Regions from separate parts of the Idiomarina sp. genome, predicted to be linked through region 1. Evidence: predicted binding sites of a transcription regulator. Region 1 holds the regulator's gene; each other region holds the start of a gene.
The links. Region 1 encodes sigma-54, which starts transcription at its own class of promoters, with help from an activator protein. Its sites were predicted from a motif close to GTTGGCACGNNNNTNGNNT; they were not measured.
Positions count from the first base shown of each region.

Region 2: the regulator sigma-54 is predicted to act here: its motif matches at 1,929-1,947, upstream of KZ771_RS05980 (DUF3192 domain-containing protein).
Region 3: the regulator sigma-54 is predicted to act here: its motif matches at 1,462-1,480, upstream of flgA (flagellar basal body P-ring formation chaperone FlgA).

Region 1 covers NZ_CP080268.1:2,704,735-2,708,014, forward strand. The annotation lists gene ptsN (PTS IIA-like nitrogen regulatory protein PtsN) at 1-378, opposite strand, end outside; gene hpf (ribosome hibernation promoting factor) at 381-668, opposite strand; gene KZ771_RS13090 (RNA polymerase factor sigma-54) at 697-2,163, opposite strand; gene lptB (LPS export ABC transporter ATP-binding protein) at 2,207-2,932, opposite strand; gene lptA (lipopolysaccharide transport periplasmic protein LptA) at 2,936-3,280, opposite strand, start outside.
Region 2 covers NZ_CP080268.1:1,205,584-1,208,863, reverse strand. The annotation lists gene KZ771_RS05995 (PDZ domain-containing protein) at 1-398, shown strand, start outside; gene queF (NADPH-dependent 7-cyano-7-deazaguanine reductase QueF) at 418-1,248, opposite strand; gene KZ771_RS05985 (SecY-interacting protein Syd) at 1,307-1,852, shown strand; gene KZ771_RS05980 (DUF3192 domain-containing protein) at 1,997-2,377, shown strand; gene KZ771_RS05975 (GNAT family N-acetyltransferase) at 2,417-3,049, shown strand; gene KZ771_RS05970 (DUF3301 domain-containing protein) at 3,064-3,280, opposite strand, start outside.
Region 3 covers NZ_CP080268.1:1,547,072-1,550,351, reverse strand. The annotation lists gene flgN (flagellar export chaperone FlgN) at 1-194, opposite strand, end outside; gene flgM (flagellar biosynthesis anti-sigma factor FlgM) at 205-534, opposite strand; gene flgA (flagellar basal body P-ring formation chaperone FlgA) at 631-1,344, opposite strand; gene KZ771_RS07630 (chemotaxis protein CheV) at 1,511-2,455, shown strand; gene KZ771_RS07625 (protein-glutamate O-methyltransferase CheR) at 2,492-3,280, shown strand, end outside.

The sequences.
Region 1 (3,280 bases):
ATCGTTCATACGGCGGGCAACCGCGGCAAGCGTTTGTAGGTGATTTTCGTGCTCTGATTCAGGCACCAGTAAGGCAAAAATAATATCCACGGGCTGATTGTCGATAGCATCAAATTCGATAGGTTTTTCTAACGTCAGTAACACAGCGACAGGTTGTGTGGCATTGGCAAGCCGACCGTGAGGAATGGCAATACCCAGCCCAATTCCGGTACTGCCTAAACGCTCCCGATTCAACAAGCTTTCGAAAATATCGTGGCGAGTAATGCCGACCAATTTGGGGGCCGCAATTTGGCTAATAGCCTCGAGTAAACGCTTTTTGCTGGCACCCTCGACTGCACACTTGGTGCAGTCGGGGCTTAATAGTTCAGACAGTTGCATGATTAATGCTTTTTGAGTTTCTCTTTGTGTTTAATAACCTGGCGATCGAGCTTATCAATTAAGCCATCAATTGCCGCATACATATCTTCGTGTTTGGCGTCGGCAAAAATTTCGCCGCCGTTAACGTGCAAATTCGCTTCGGCGATTTGATCCGTTTTCTCAACCTTAAGGATGACGTGCACATTGTTAATGTGGTCGAAATGTCGCTCTAACTTAGCGAACTTAGTATCTACATAGTCACGCAGTGCGTCAGTAATATCAATGTGATGACCGGTCAAATTTATTTGCATAACGTCTTCCTTCTTATAGCTACACGATTTAAAGCAGACTCTTGCGTTGGCTCGAGGACGCGATGTTAAGCGACTCCCGATACTTTGCAATGGTCCTCCTTGCCACTTTGATTCCCTGCTCCGCAATGAGTTCAGCAATTTTACTGTCACTCAATGGTTTGGCGCGATTTTCTGCCGCCACTAACTTCTTAATTAAAGCACGAATAGCAGTACTTGAACACTCACCTCCTGCCTCTGTGTTGACGTGACTGGAGAAAAAATATTTCAACTCAAAAACACCGCGGGGGCTATGCAAATACTTCTGTGTCGTCACCCGCGAAATTGTACTCTCATGCATCTCTACTGCTTCGGCGACATCGTTAAGAACCATGGGCTTCATAGCCTCTTCGCCGTACTCGAAAAAGCCTTGCTGGCGCTGCACGATACAGTTTGCAACTTTAAGTAGGGTATCGTTGCGACTTTCCAGACTTTTAATAAACCAGCGCGCCTCCTGGGTATGCGATTTTATGTAGTTGCAGTCAGCCTCGGATTTGGCCGCTTTGCTAAGCGCCGCGTATTCTTCATTAACCTTTAATTTAGGTACGCTGTCAGGATTTAATTCGACCACCCAGCGGCCTTGTTTTTTTACCACAGACACATCCGGAATAACGTACTCCACCGGTTTTTGCGCCACTTGTTCGCCGGGGTGAGGATGTAACTGTTGGATTAACTGCATACAAGCTTTTAGCTCTGCCTCAGACAGGCGCATTTTGCGCATAATCGTGCGGTAATCACGGTTGCCGAGTAATTCCATGTGTTGCTGAACGAGCTCTATCGTTTGTGTTCTTAACGGGCTTTCTTCTACTAGTTGCTGCAACTGTATAGTTAAACACTCAGCAACGTCGCGCGCGCCAACGCCCACGGGATCAAAATGCTGTATGCGTTTCAGCACCATACAGATTTCTTCCTGGCCAACCTCATCGAGACCGACCGCATCAACTAGCTCGTCGATACTTGAGGTGAGATAACCATTATCATTAATAGATTCGATGATCGCTTCGGCAATGGCGGTGTCTTCATCGCTGAAGTGCGACAGCTGCATTTGCCACAGTAAATGATCCTGCAGTGTTTCGCTGGTTTCGCCCTGGTACACGTCCATTTCGCCCTCAAAACTTTTTCCGTTACCGCTGGTCATCGATGCTGGCGTGGACGAGGTATAGGTATCATCCCAGCTGCTGTCGACCGGCAGGTCATCAGGCAACTGGTCTTTTTTTAATACGTCGGAGGTTTCTTGTTGGCTATCGTCACGGTCGCGTGATGACGCGTTATGTGCCTTACCATCTGCGCCGCCATCTGAGATATCCGATTCGACGTCCAGCAGTGGGTTGCTATCGAGTGCTTCCTGGATCTCCTGCTGCAAATCAAGCGATGACAATTGCAACAAGCGAATTGCTTGTTGTAACTGTGGGGTCATGGTTAATTGCTGACCCATTTTTAGCTGAAGACTTTGTCGCATACGTTAGGCTCCCGGCTCTCGCATCAGTCGTTACTGAATAGGCTTACAGCGTAAATTGTTCGCCGAGGTAAACATCTTTAACCTGTTGGTTTGATAATATACTGTCTGCGTCACCACTGGCAATCAACTGGCCGTGACTGACAATGTAAGCGTGTTCACAAACCGAGAGTGTTTCGCGCACGTTGTGATCAGTAATTAGCACGCCAATACCGCGATTTTTTAAATGTTCGATAATTTTTTTGATGTCTAAGACTGAAATCGGGTCGACACCGGCAAAGGGTTCATCCAGTAAAATAAAGGTGGGATCAGCTGCCAGCGCCCGTGCAATTTCTACCCGGCGACGCTCGCCTCCGGACAGGCTCATCCCCAGGCTGTTGGCGATATGGCCAATGTGGAATTCTTCCAGTAGCGCATCAACTTTTTCTTCACGCTCAACCGCGCTTAGCGATTTTCGAGTTTCTAAAATGGCCATCAGGTTGTCGCGTACTGACAGTTTGCGGAATATCGACGACTCCTGTGGCAAATAGCCAATCCCCCGGCGTGCTCGCTCGTGCATAGGCAACAGCGTTAGGTCAGTGTCATCCAGATAAATCTGGCCTTTATCACTATTAACCAAACCCACAATCATATAGAAGGTGGTCGTTTTACCTGCGCCGTTAGGGCCCAACAAGCCGATGATCTGGCCCTGACTAACCTCCAGGCTGACATCTTTAACCACTTGCCGACGTTTGTAACTTTTTGCTAAATGACGAACCGAAAGCGTAGCCATAAGTTAGCGATTGCCCCCGTTTTGGTCGTCGTTGTCGTCCTTTTTGGTGGGCGTAAAAATGGTTGTTACCCGGTTGTTCTCTGAGCCCTCGCCGCTGGCGCTTAAGGTTTGTTTGGCGAGGTCATAGGTAATAATCTGCGCACTAGAGCGGCTGGCACCCTGGGATACTTGCGCATCACCCACGAGTTCAAGCACTTCGCGCGCCTGATAGTAGGTAATACGTTGCGCTTGAGCGCTGATAGTTGAGCCGTCTTCTAGTTGCTGGGTATAGGTTGCAGGGTTTCCTTCGGCAATGAAGGTATCTGCTTGCTGCTCGTTATTACGCAGCGCTTCAAGGCGGTCGGCTTT
Region 2 (3,280 bases), 1.5 Mb from region 1:
TGTTGCAAACAGTCGGGCTTGAACTGACATTTGCTTCGGCCGATGAGCAACAGGCATGGGTTGGCTGGAGCGGTAATGCTGCGGCTGCGGGTATCGAGTTAACTCGTGTCGAGCGTAATAGCCCGGCCTGGGATGCAGGTTTTACCCCCGGCGATGTCATCGTTGCATATGACGGCTTCCGCGCTGCCGGTGGTCGTTTCGACGAAGCATTAGCAGAGTACGAAATCGGTAGCGAAGTTGAAGTTACCTATTTCCGCCGGGATGAATTACACACGGCTACGCTGGTGATTGGTGAAGAACAACATACCGGCGCAAAAATCACGCCGGTAGCTGAACCATCTGCGAAGCAACAGGCGCGCTTTTTGCAATGGTTGGGCATTGCTCACCCTAACGCATAACGGGCTAGTGATTACCTAGTTATTGACGCGCCAGTCGCCCGACGGCTGGCGCCTTTTCAAAGTTTGAACGGAATGGGTTAATATCCAGTCCTCCCCGCCGCGTATAACGCGCATAAACGCTGAGCTTTTCAAAGCCGAGTCGAGTTAAGTCCTGAAAAATACGCTCTACACATTGTTCGTGGAATTCGTTGTGGCGCCTGAAGCTAATCAGATAGCGCAGCAAAGAGGCGGTATCTAACCCGGGGCCAACTCCATGTATGTAGACTGAACCCCAATCGGGCTGATTGGTGATGAGGCAGTTGGACTTGAGTAAATGGCTTTTAAAGTGTTGTTCAGTCGGGTCGTTACCCGTTATCTGCAGTAGTCCGGGATCGTAATCATAAGCCGTAATGGTAATGTCTTGCTCATCGATCAGATCACCGGGTAAATCATCGATAGTGGCGTGAGTAACGGCTGAAATGGGTTTTAACTCCACCGCCACCGGGGCACCGGCACATTGACTTAAATCTTCCCGCATCAGTTTTTCAACCTGCTGCCAGTCAGCAAACCGCGATTCGTTAAAACTATTTAAATAAAGCTTGAACGATTTAGATTCGACCAGGTTCGGACTGTTAGCGGGAACTGTAAAATAACCAACGGCAACTTGCGGCAACCCGTTGTTATTTAACCAGGACAACTCGTAGCCGGTCCAAAAATCATCGCCCACGAAGGGCAGGTTGTTGTCATTAATACCGATGGGTTGTCGATTAAGCGCGCGCGGTACGGCTCGCAACTGTGCCGCATCGTAGGCGCTCGGATAGTCGGTTGACTGACCTAAATTCAAGTGTTGTAACGGGTTATCGTTTGGCATTTACTGACTCCACACATACAATGCGCGTAGTTTAAAGCTATTTATAGGTGAGTACCAGATGAGCACGGCCCTGGATCGATTAATCGAGCGTTACGTCAGCGACGTCAGCCCGTTACATGCGGAGTATGTGAGCGAATGGCAAAGCCCCATTTATGTAAATGTAATAGACGATGACGTGGTTGAGTGGCAACCGGTCAAACAGCAACCGCCATTGGATTTCTCACCATTAGAAGCTGCGCTCGAACTGACCTTTCACGAACACGTAAAACGTTTTTATGGGCGCTGGTTCAGTGGCGATTTGGCCGTTTCAGTAACGCATAATGATGAACAGCATGGTGTATCGTTATTGCAGGCACAGGGACCGGAAGATGCCGAACGGCTGCTGCAGAATATTACCGGTCATATCTTGATGAAGCGCAAACTAAAGCAGCCGGAAACGGTATTTATTGGCCTGGCTGATGAGGCCGACGACCTTTTATTGTCGATTGATAACGCCACTGGAGTCATTGGACTGGAATGGATTGGTAAGCCACAACACGAAGTACTTTATGCGGAACTGGATGACTTTTTAGCGGCCTGTACACCAGTAAATTTGGCTAAATAATTGCGAATTTCGCTATAACTTAGCCAGCTTATTTTTGCGATATTTTAATAATTGTTTTAAAAACAACAGGTTACAAGTTGGAACGCGCTTTGCAAAAGCGGTGTGAATAAAAACGTTAACTGTTGTTAAAAAGGAAAGAAAAAAATGAAAAAACTACCTTTACTGGGATCATTGGTTGCTGCTTCGTTGTTGTTGCAAGGCTGCGTTATCGTCACGGAATCGGACTGGGAAAAGGGTAATGCGCAGTACGAAGGACAACAAGATGAGCGCGATAACCGCAGTAAAATAGCGTCATTGCCAATGGAATTATCAGTTACAGAAACAAAACAACGTATGGGAACACCGGACTTCAGCGACCGCTGGCAGCACGAGGGTGAAGCCTATCAAGTCTTGTATTACAGAACTCACCGCACGCACGCAGATGGCATGACGACACGTGATGAGTGTACACCGATCGTTTTCATCGATGATAAATTGACGGGAACCGGCGAATTGGCACTCGACAAGGTCAAAAAATCTCGCTAGCTTGAGGGTTAAATAACTAAAAAATACAAGAGAGTACGAATGACAGACGTTGCTGAGCAAAATATCACAGGTGAACTTGTTTACTTGGTTGCAGAAGACTTTAAAGCTGCTGCGTCACTCTTGTATCAAACCTATCATGATGACGAACTATTCAAACGAATATTTCGGGCAGAAAAGCCTGATTATGATAAACGTTTGCGTGCCGCTATCCGTGAAGATTTGACCTCTTTTTGGGAAAGCGGTCAGCCAATCGTGGGTATTAAGGACGGCGACACCTTGTTGGGTGTCGCCTGCCTAACCCGCCCGGGGGCCAGTTTTGGTCCTGATCGTTTTTGGCACTGGCGCATCTCGATGCTAATGACAGCTGGTTTTTTAAGTACCCGGCAGGTGCTGGAAAAAGAACGGCGTATTCAGCAGGCGATGCCTGATGTTCGTTACCATATGCTGGCGTTCATTGCGGTATCGCCGCAATATCAACACCATGGGTTAGGTCAGTTGTTAGTTAAAGCGGCAGATACGTTATTACATGAGGACAATGAATCGCAGGGTATCGGTGTTTACGTTACACGCGAGGACTATCGCGAGTTTTTTGTTAAACGCGGCTATCAGCCGTTAGCAAAAATAGAAGTTGCCGAACTGCCCGGCGAAATTCTTTTTCACTCGCGAGACTGACACCGCGCTAACTGCTAATGCATCGGTGTACTGTCGGGCATCCTGAAAGGTGGCAATTCAACGCCAATTAATTGCTGGTTATGCAATTCCAGGTCACCTTCGTAGCGGGTTTCGCCATCACTGCTAAATCCCATTTTAAAAATAGCCCGCCAACCCGGCTGGCGGCCCTTGAATGACCAGCGAGTTGTATCGCGGCGAACATCTAATAACTGCAACCCTTGCTGCTTACAA
Region 3 (3,280 bases), 1.2 Mb from region 1:
TGTTCACGCAGCGTGGCGTCAAGCGATGATACCTGCTCAAGCTGCTGCGCTTTTTGCTGTGCGATATCCGCAACGCTGCTGTGTTGGCGTTCTACAATGGCTTTGAGTTCTTGCTGTTGCAGTGCAGCAAGGGCATCTAGCGAGTCTGCCAGCTGTTGTAGAAGCTCGTTAACAGGTGTTGCGGTAGCGCTCATAAATTAGCGGTTACTCGTCGCCGTCAATCTGCGAACCAAACAGGTCGCCTTCGAACTGTGCTAACTTCGACGCCAAACGGTCAACGTCAACCTTATATGAGCCGTTTTCAATTTGCGCCTTAATGCGATCAACCTTCGCCTGGTCGATGCCACTGCTGTTCATCGCTTTTTCCTGCAGGTCGTTAAGTTGTTGCGCCTCAGAGGTCAGCGATACGGAATCACCACCACTTTTAGCCGGTGCCGGGCTGTTGCCGGAATTATTACCGCCATCGACCTGACGATTGGTCTTGGTGTCGATCGTGGTGTTTTTTAATCCTGCATTATTGATATTGATTGGCATATTGTCTCGCCTCGCTAGATAGAAGTTCTCGTGCCCTTATCGACACTTTGCGAGAAACCTTTAATCTTTTTTGCTACTTTTTTGACCGTCGACATATTACAACTGCACGGTCACTTCGTTTAAACCGGTGACAATCGCTTCTAACGACTTGTTAGAACGCGTGTTTTGCACCGCCACCGACTCGCCTTTCAGGCCGTCAGCCAATGCTTTGCCACTGGCTGTTATTTGCAATGCCTTGCTTTTAGCCACTATTGTAACCTTTTCCCCCGAACAAACAAGGCAGGTGTCGCTGGCTTCAATCGGCTGTCCGGAGCGCACGCGTCTTTTGATCCGCGCGCCGACTAACGTATCTGCTGAGGTAAAAACATTAGACCGAATACGATTAATATCCACCTCTTGCGTGGTTAAATCAGATTCCGACACCAGATGCCCCGGTGACATGGGGACCGCTGCCGTAATCACCGGTTTATAGCGGTAAATACGAACCGGTACATAGGTACGCCAGGCCGTTGGTGCAGCACACTGTATCTCAACCGTGGTATAACTATCGAGCCCTGAATTAGAGGCAAAACTGACCTGCGGCTGCTCGCTGCATTTTTTGGCCACCATACGCGGATCCAGGTTGTTCGCCACAATCTCGACCCGACCGTTATCGGGCGCAGTCACCTGAGCTTTAACAAAGTCGTGCGCCAACGTCTGCAAGGCTTTGTGATCTAAACTATCGCTTTTACGTTCGTTTGCATTCGCAACCGAGCCCGAATGCGCTATGATCAAAAGCAAACTGATTAATAAGCTATTGCGTATTATCATTGTGTAATTCCACTAAGGTTTAATGGTCTTCTGCCGACACATTCTTTAACAATAGAGAATGTAATTAACGTCAAGTTTTTGTCACTGACGTTACGGCACCACGAGTTACAATAGCTTAAGCAAGGAGCATGCCAGCGGTCAGCCTGCTCCGATAAAAGGAGTGAACATGGCGAGTATCCTGGACTCGGTAAACCAACGCACACAGATGGTCGGCCAAAATCGGCTGGAATTATTACTGTTTAGACTGGCCGGCAAACAGCGTTTTGGTATTAACGTATTTAAAGTGCGCGAAGTACTGCCGTGCCCCAAGTTAACGGCTATGCCACATCGCAATCGTTTGGTTCGGGGGATTGCCCATATTCGTGGTCAGGCTATCTCGATTATTGACTTGAGCATGGCCACCGGGGGACCGGAAATTACCGACCTTCAAAACCGTTTTATTATCATCGCCGAGTATAACCGCACGGTGCAGGGCTTTTTAGTCGGAGGGGTTGATCGCATTATCAATATCAACTGGGAAGAGATCCTGCCGCCGCCAAAAGGCACAGGCCGTGACGCCTATCTGACCGCGGTCACCGAAATAGACAAAGAATTGGTCGAAATTATCGACGTCGAGCGTATTTTGGCCGACATCACCCCGGTTAATACCGACATCAGCGAAGAAGTCGCTAATCAGCCCATTAACGTGGCGAAAGAAAACTTGACGATATTGATCACCGACGATTCGGCCGTGGCGCGTGGCCAGATCAAGCGTGCATTGCAGTCTCTTGATATTCCAATGGAAATCAAAAAGAACGGCAAAGAAGCGCTGGACTGGTTAAAAGAAAAGGCTCAGGAAGTCGATGGCGATGTGCACCCGCACGTGCCGGTGCTGGTCTCTGACGTAGAAATGCCGGTTATGGATGGCTATACCCTGACTGCCGAAATCAAAGCCGATCCCAAACTCGCCGGTGTTCATGTTATTCTGCATACGTCGTTGAGTGGGGTGTTTAACCAAGCTATGGTTAAAAAGGTGGGCGCCGATGACTTTATCGCCAAATTCCACCCCGATGAGCTGGCAACTGCCGTTAAAAAATGGCTTAATGCAGAAGCAGACGTCAATATTGAATAAGCTTAATCAGAATAAAAACAACGCAGTAGAGAAAACGTGACCAATAAAGAGCTCAGTCAGTCAGAGTACCAGGAGTTTCGTCAGTTTTTAGAGCATCAGTGCGGTATCGTGCTCGGTGATAACAAGATGTACCTGGTTAAAAGTCGCCTTAGCCCCTTAATGGCAAAATTTAACATCGACTCGCTGTCCGAGTTGGTGAAGAAGTCGATGAAGATCAGCGAGCGTGCACTGCGGGCTACGGTTATCGATGCCATGACCACGAATGAGACACTGTGGTTTCGTGACACCTATCCGTTTGAGATCCTGGCTAACCGAGTGCTGCCGGAATTTAAAAACAATGCGGCACCTGTCAAAATTTGGTCATCGGCCTGTTCTTCAGGGCAGGAGCCGTACTCTATTGCCATGACCTATCTGGAATACAAAGCCAAAAACCCCGGCGGATTAAAAGGCGGCATTCGTATTACCGCCACAGATATATCGAACAAAGTCTTAGACCAATGTGCGGTAGGAGAGTATGACAGCCTTGCAATAGCCCGTGGTCTATCGGCCGAACGGCAAAAGAAATTCTTCACCGAAGGCAGCAAACCCGGTGCCATGAAAGTAAAGAACGAAGTAAAAAGCTTCGTTCAATTTCGACACTTAAACCTGTTAGACAGCTACGCATTACTCGGCAAATTCGACATCATTTTTTGCCGCAACGTACTCATCTACTTTTCCGCCGACGTTAAGCGGAAAATTATTGCCCAATTCCGGCAATCCCTCAATCCCGGCGGCTACCTCTTCCTGGGGGCATCAGAATCAATTTCCGGTCTAACCGACGACTTC